3 regions of the Lactobacillus sp. ESL0677 genome follow, and region 1 is predicted to be linked to each of the others. Evidence: riboswitches for the same ligand, from Rfam matches in the RefSeq annotation. Region 1 holds a riboswitch; each other region holds the start of a gene.
The links. A riboswitch is a leader RNA that binds a small molecule or an ion and turns the genes downstream of it on or off. The one in region 1 is predicted to bind thiamine pyrophosphate.
Positions count from the first base shown of each region.

Region 2: another riboswitch for thiamine pyrophosphate. It lies ahead of thiM (hydroxyethylthiazole kinase); the one in region 1 lies ahead of thiW (energy coupling factor transporter S component ThiW).
Region 3: another riboswitch for thiamine pyrophosphate. It lies ahead of OZX76_RS02285 (ECF transporter S component); the one in region 1 lies ahead of thiW (energy coupling factor transporter S component ThiW).

Region 1 is NZ_CP113946.1:160,974-163,243, forward strand. It holds gene OZX76_RS00835 (sugar-binding transcriptional regulator) at 1-475, shown strand, start outside; gene thiW (energy coupling factor transporter S component ThiW) at 558-1,070, opposite strand; TPP riboswitch at 1,126-1,215, opposite strand; gene OZX76_RS00845 (histidine phosphatase family protein) at 1,271-1,915, opposite strand; gene OZX76_RS00850 (matrixin family metalloprotease) at 1,939-2,270, opposite strand, start outside.
Region 2 is NZ_CP113946.1:1,930,976-1,933,245, forward strand. It holds gene OZX76_RS09375 (malolactic enzyme) at 1-187, shown strand, start outside; gene OZX76_RS09380 (AEC family transporter) at 214-1,179, shown strand; TPP riboswitch at 1,296-1,397, shown strand; gene thiM (hydroxyethylthiazole kinase) at 1,478-2,266, shown strand.
Region 3 is NZ_CP113946.1:421,191-423,460, forward strand. It holds gene OZX76_RS02275 (MupG family TIM beta-alpha barrel fold protein) at 1-646, shown strand, start outside; gene OZX76_RS02280 (hypothetical protein) at 648-977, shown strand; TPP riboswitch at 1,066-1,154, shown strand; gene OZX76_RS02285 (ECF transporter S component) at 1,202-1,780, shown strand; gene OZX76_RS02290 (ECF transporter S component) at 1,794-2,270, shown strand, end outside.

The DNA.
Region 1 (2,270 bases):
TGTGTCTGAGTTTGCTACTGCTCTTGGTGCAACTGCTCACTTTTTACCACTGCCGCCGTTTTTTGATAATAAAACTACTAAGGAAATCGTGGAAAAAGATCGCTTTATTAATCAGGCACTGCAGCTAGGCCGCGCTGCTAATATCGCCGTTTATAGTGTTGGCACGGTGCGTAAGGACTTATTGTTGTTTCAATTAGGGTATTTTAATAAATCACAGAAAGAGAAGTTGCAAGAAAAGGCAGTGGGCGAAGTTATCTCGCACTTTATTGATTCTAATGGCGCTATAGTTAGTCGCGCGCTTGATGAACGGACTGTCGGCATAGAATTAAATGACTTGAAATCTAAGGATCACTCGATTTTAGTTGCTAGTGGAATTTTAAAAACGCCAGTTGTTTATGCCGCAATTAAGGCAGGCTATCCTAACGAGCTAATTTTAGACCAGGCAATTGGTCAGGACTTACTTACTTATCAATGATGACAGGTGTTAAATAGCTAAACGGCAACTTATTTTTATGGCCAAAAAAACGCCAGTTTTGTTAAAGAGCTGGCGTTTTAATTTATCTAAAAAATAATTGCTGAATTTTTTGAAATTGCTTTACCTTGATTAATTTTAATAAAACAATGCTGGCAACAACTGAACCGATAATGGCAGCGCCGATAAAGCGCGGCGTGTAAACAAACCAGTAGAGATTGTTAGTGCTGCCGGTAAACAAGACCATCACTGGATAAGAAAGTAGCGACCCGATAATTCCAGTGCCGATAATTTCGCCGAGGCAGGCTGCCCAGACTTTGTCGGTTATTTTGTAAAAAATCCCGGCTAATATTGCACCGAAGATAGCACCAGTTAGTGCCAGCGGTGGAATACCCATGATTAACATTCTGATAATCCCGCACAAAGTGGCCATAATGGTTACATAAATAGGACCCAGCATTGTGGCACCAATCACGTTAATTACGCTAGACATCGGCGCCATCCCTTCCACGCGAAAGATTGGGGACAATACTACATCCAGTGCAATCATTATTGCTAAAATAGTAAGTTTTTCCGTTTGTTTCCCTTTGTTAGTCATTTTAACTCCCAACTAGCCATACAAAAAATCCCATTCGCACCACAGCGAACGGGATTTAGCCTAAGTAGCCTATCCCTTGCGCTGGTATTGTCCAGATCAGGTTTATGGGTTTAATCTCAGCTTAAAAGCACCCCATAGACTTTATTAATAAATATTAATCTTGATTATACGCTTTCAGCAATATAAAAGAAAGCGGTAAATTATAACTTCATTTTATTATATGAGGTAACTTTTCTTTGCTTGTCACCCATGGTCATGATAGTAATTGACGCGTTACGCGGGCCCTCACTAACGTCAAAATCGCCAAAACGGTCGGCGATACTGCGAATGGTAAAGCCATGTGTTACTAGTAGAATATTTTCGGCACCATCAAGTTGGCTGATTAAGTCGAAGCCTTGATCAACGCGGTGCCAATATTCTTTAGCGTTTTCGGCATCGTGAAATGGATCGGCTTCCTTAATCCAATCGGTTGCTGTATCAATTGATTCATTCTTGAATAAGTCATAGTGGTTCTTGTAACCGTGAGGCCCACCAATCATTTGCCAAGCCATGTCACTGTCCATCCCTTCGAAGTAACCATAAAAGTGTTCGCGGAACAGTGGCGTTGCAAGATGCTGGATTTCGTCACGGTTAACATTGTGCTTGATGATAATGTCGCAAGTGTCGCTTGCTCGTTTCAAATCACTGGATAAGGCGATGTCAAACGGTACATTTTTAAGTGCTTCACCTGCCTTATCAGCACCAGCAATTCCGTCTTCAGTTAAAGGGGTATCACACCAGCCCTGCATCTTGTTGTAACGGTTAATATAAGTTTGTCCGTGACGGACGATATAAATTCGCTTCATTGCTTTTTACTCCTTCAATTTAATTACCTATGATGATAAATTTGCTTAACTTTAGCGACGTCTTGCGGCTCAATCGGGTAAATGGAGCCAGCAGGATACATGACGGACTTGCCCTTGTTGTGGTTAAGACCAATCGCGTGGCCTAACTCATGTTCGACAGTGTTGATAATCCGCTGATAAGTATAATCATACAAAGGATTTAATAGATAATAAACATTTAATTTTATTTTTGCCTTGTAAAGCTGCTTAGTCTTGGGATTGTAGGTGATACCTGTTAGGCCGGTGGCTTTAGTGTCTGGGTCAAACGATGGCCCAATTATAATTTGTGCCTGTTTCTTTTTATTAGTTTTGGTAA
Region 2 (2,270 bases), 260 kb from region 1:
AGGTGGGATTGTTGATCCAACTATTGCCGGTGCTGCAGTTCTGCCGCCAGTTGCGAAACTAACCAGTTTCTCAGCCACAATTGCCGAAAAGGTAGCTCAAACTGCAATTGATCAAGGTTTAGCAGGTGAAGGAATTACTGACGCCAAAAAAGCCGTTCAAGAAACAAAATGGATGCCTAAATATTAATTAACTACAGAAAGAGGAAACTTTTTATGCAAGTCTTTTTGACATCTGTATCAAGCGTTGTCGTGATTATCTTAATCATGGCTCTCGGCTTTTTACTAAAACAATTTAATTGGATTGACGATAAATTTGGTAGTGAAATTTCTAGTATTATTACTAAAATCGCCCTGCCAGCTTCGATTTTTACAGCCGTTATGAAAAACCTTAGCCGTGGTAGCCTGCTGCAATTATCAACCGAATTATTGTTCCCAGCATTGGGCGTAATTATCGGCTACATCATTGCTTGGCTCTGCGTCAAAGTCTTCAAAATCCGTCCTGGCCGCCGCGGCATTTTTATGAACGCCGTGGTTAATGCCAATACAATTTTCATCGGAATGCCGTTAAACATGGCACTTTTCGGTGATCAAGCCATGTCTTACTTCTTGGTATATTACATTATCAACACCGTTTCCACTTGGGCCTTTGGCGTTTTCTTAATTCAAAACGACGACCCAACTGCTAAGGGTAAACAGACTAGCCACAAAATTAATTGGAAAAAACTTTTACCAATGCCACTTGTTGGTTTTATTGTTGCTCTAGTCTGGATGTTATTAGGGATTCCTGTACCTACCTTCTTAAACTCTACATTAACTTACGTTGGGAACTTAGTAACACCACTTTCACTTGTTTATATCGGGATTGTCCTGCATGACGCCGGGATTAAGAACGTCAAGTTCGATCGTGATTCAATCTTGGCCTTGATTGGTCGGTTCATTCTTTCACCAATCGTTTTAATTATTTTAATTAAAATTGGAATGAATGCTGGCTTCAACCTGCCAAGCTTGATGCGGCAAACCCTAGTTGTGCAATCAGCAACGCCAATGTTAGCTGTTTTACCAATTTTAGCTAACGAATCACACGGCGATGTTAAATACGCAACCAACATTGTTGTCGAAAGTACAATTCTCTTCATTATTGTAGTGCCAATTTTGATGACGATTTTACAATTTATCTAACAATTAAAAGAATAAAGGCCAAGCTGTCATCACTAGCTTGGCCTTTATTTTTTTAGCTTTAATACCGCCACTAACTTAGCATTGTATTCTTCATTAAAAATCGGTATAATTGGAAGCGATAACACGAGGGGGGCCTTTTAGGCTGAGATGAAACAACGTTTCAGACCCTTTGAACCTGTAAGCTAATACTTGCGCGAGGAACGTGTCAACTACCTATTGCTTTGACACAACTACGTGCCAAAGCTTTTTTATTAGCTTGGCTCTGAGGACTTCTTCAATTATTTTTAGGAGAAAAATTATGCAGTTAGAATTATTAGATAAATTGCGCAAACAGAACCCCGTTGTTCTTAATGCCGCTAACTTCGTTACCGTTCAAGATGTCGCCAATGGATTGAATGCGATTGGTGCTTCGCCCATTATGAGTAACGAAATTGATGAAACCAGCGAAATGGTCAACATGGCCTCGGCCGTAGCGATTAACATGGGTAGTTTAACTAAATTACAGATTGCGCACATGAAGGAAATGGGCGATTTAGCTCGAGAATACAAAAAGCCAATCGTACTAGATCCTGTTGCTGTTGGCGCTGTCCAATATCGACTTAATGTTGCCCAAGACTTATTATGGAACTTCCATGTGGGTGTGATTCGTGGTAATGCGGGAGAAATCGCCGCTTTAGGTGAATTTGCATGGAATGCTAAGGGGATTGATGCTGGATCAGGCACTGGTAACCTTGACGAAATCACCATGGAAGTAGCTAAAAAGTATCATTGTACTGTTATTGCTAGTGGTGCAACTGATACAATTAGTGATGGCAATAATGTAGTTCACATTCATAATGGTACCCCACTATTTCAAGCTCATGTCGGGTCCGGCGACATGTTAACCAGCATTGTCGCTGCCTTCTGTGCAGTAACCGATAGTCGTTTCGAGGCAGCCCAAGCTGCAACGCTTGTTTTTGGCTCAATCGGACAATTGGTCGTCCAAGATCATCCCGATGTTGGCCCCGGCAGTTTTGGGATGTACCTCATGGACTACTTAGCTAAAGTACAAGTTGCTGATATTAAAAAGATTGCTGATTATGATTAAGGAA
Region 3 (2,270 bases), 260 kb from region 1:
TCCGCAAGTTGGCTGTGGGCTTGAAGATAACTTCTTTGAAGAATGTAGTAAAAACTTTAAGAAGCATGGCATTCACACTGCTGCTTTTGTTTCCAGTCAATGTGGTACACACGGACCTTGGGATGTAAATGATGGCTTGCCAACTAGAGAAGCTGACCGTCACTTACCAATTGAAGTTCAGGCTAAGTCGTTATTTATGACTAACTTAATTGACGATGTAATTATTGGTAATTCTTATGCTAGTGAGGATGAGCTGCGCCGTTTAAGTGAGCTAGATAGATATGAATTATCTTTTGATGTTGAAATGCTACCGGGAATTAGTCCATTAGAGCAAAAAATCTTGCTCGAAGACAAGCATTTTCGGCGTGGCGATAGCAACGCTTTAGTTGCTCGCTCAACCATGCCGCGTGTGTGGCACCGAGCAGAGGCTAACCCAGCTCATGATAATCAAATACAATTTGAGGTGGGCGATATTTTGATTGGCAATGACGGCTTTGGTATTTATAAAAATGAATTACAAGTCGTACTTCAACCGCATAGTGACGAACGGAAAAATAAGATTGCTGCGATTAAGCCAGAAGAATTGCCGTTACTAAAATATTTGCGGCCATGGACCAAGTTTAAATTCGAAAGTCATCAAAATTAAAATGAAGCTAAATTCGTTCATTATCATAATTGGGCTACTCGTCTTATTTTGGGCAGCACGGGAATTTGTCGCTCGCGTTTATCATGCTGGTCACCAAATTTATAGCGTTTGGGTTGAAGTAATCAGTATTTTTTTGTTAATCCCAATTTTGGTCTATTGTAAAAATACAGTTGTCGTAACAATTGCAGTGGTAATTTTTGCATTCAATTGCATGATTTTCTTAATTGCCTTTAGCCGTAACTTCAACGCAATTATGCGAGGTGAAGGAAATAGCACGATTGCTAGATGGGTTCGCAAGTCAAATAATAAGCAAAATGATAAGAATAAGTAATCAATAATAATTTCTTTTTTGAAGATTAGTGAAAATCGGGGATTGCTTTACTATCATTATCATTGTGGTATACTATTTTTAATTAAAAGTTAGTCACTAGGGGTGCCAATAGCTGAGAATTACCCTCGGAACCTGAACAGGACAATGCCTGCGTTAGGGAAGTGTTTGAACAAGCATTTAATTTGTACTCCTTCTGACTTAAAAAGTTAGTTAGGAGTATTTTTATGTTCACAAGATCATCAAAATGGAATGTTAAGTCGGTAATTTTGGTCGCATTGATTGGAATTATTATGGGAGTAATTTATACTTACGGCTTTAATTGGGCCTACAACATTATTAAAATGGCACTTGTCCCTACTGGCTTTGCACCAGTAACGGACACCGTCTTTTCGGGCTTATGGTTAATGGCGGCACCACTTGCAATGTACTTTGTCCCGACAATTGGCTCTGGCACAATTGGTGAAGTTTTAGCTTCAATTGTAGAAATGGCAATTGGTGGTCAATGGGGTGCCATAACTGTTATTTCGGGCTTGATTCAAGGAGCAACGAATGAAATCGGCTTTTTCCCGAAAACCGCACGTTATCAAAACTTTTCTTGGAAGAGTGTCATGATTGGTGCTTTCTTTGCCGGACTAGGAATTTTTATTCCGTCATATATTCTTTATGGTTGGGGTAAATTTAATATGACGGTCCAAATTGTTATGTTTATTACCAATATGATTTCAGCGCTTGTCTTTGAAGGTGTACTGGTCAAATTAATCGCTAATCTATTTGATCGCACGTTAAAGCCGCGCCTTGCATAAATCGAGGCCAATCATGTTTACAAGATCATCAAAATGGAATATCAAAGCTATTATTTTAGTCGCCCTAATTGGGATTTTGATGGGTATCTTTTATACCTATGGTACCAATGGGCTCTATAATTTGGTTAAAATGTTGCTGCTGCCAACGGGGTACGCTCCGGCAACCGACGCCTTTTTTGCAGGGTTATGGTTAATGGCGGCACCGCTTGCGATGTATTTTGTTCCGACAACTGGCTCGGGATTAGTGGGTGAATTGCTGGCTTCAATCGTAGAAATGGCTTGTGGCGGCCAGTGGGGTGTCACTACTGTGGTTTCTGGATTAATGCAGGGATTAACGAATGAAATTGGCTTTTTTCCGAAAAAATCTCGTTACCAAAGATTTTCTTGGCATAGCGTTTTGACAGGTGCATTTTTTGCTAGCTTTGGCTTTTTTATACCGTGTTATTTAATGTATGGTTGGTATAAATTTGCGGTTAAGGTGCAGATTGTC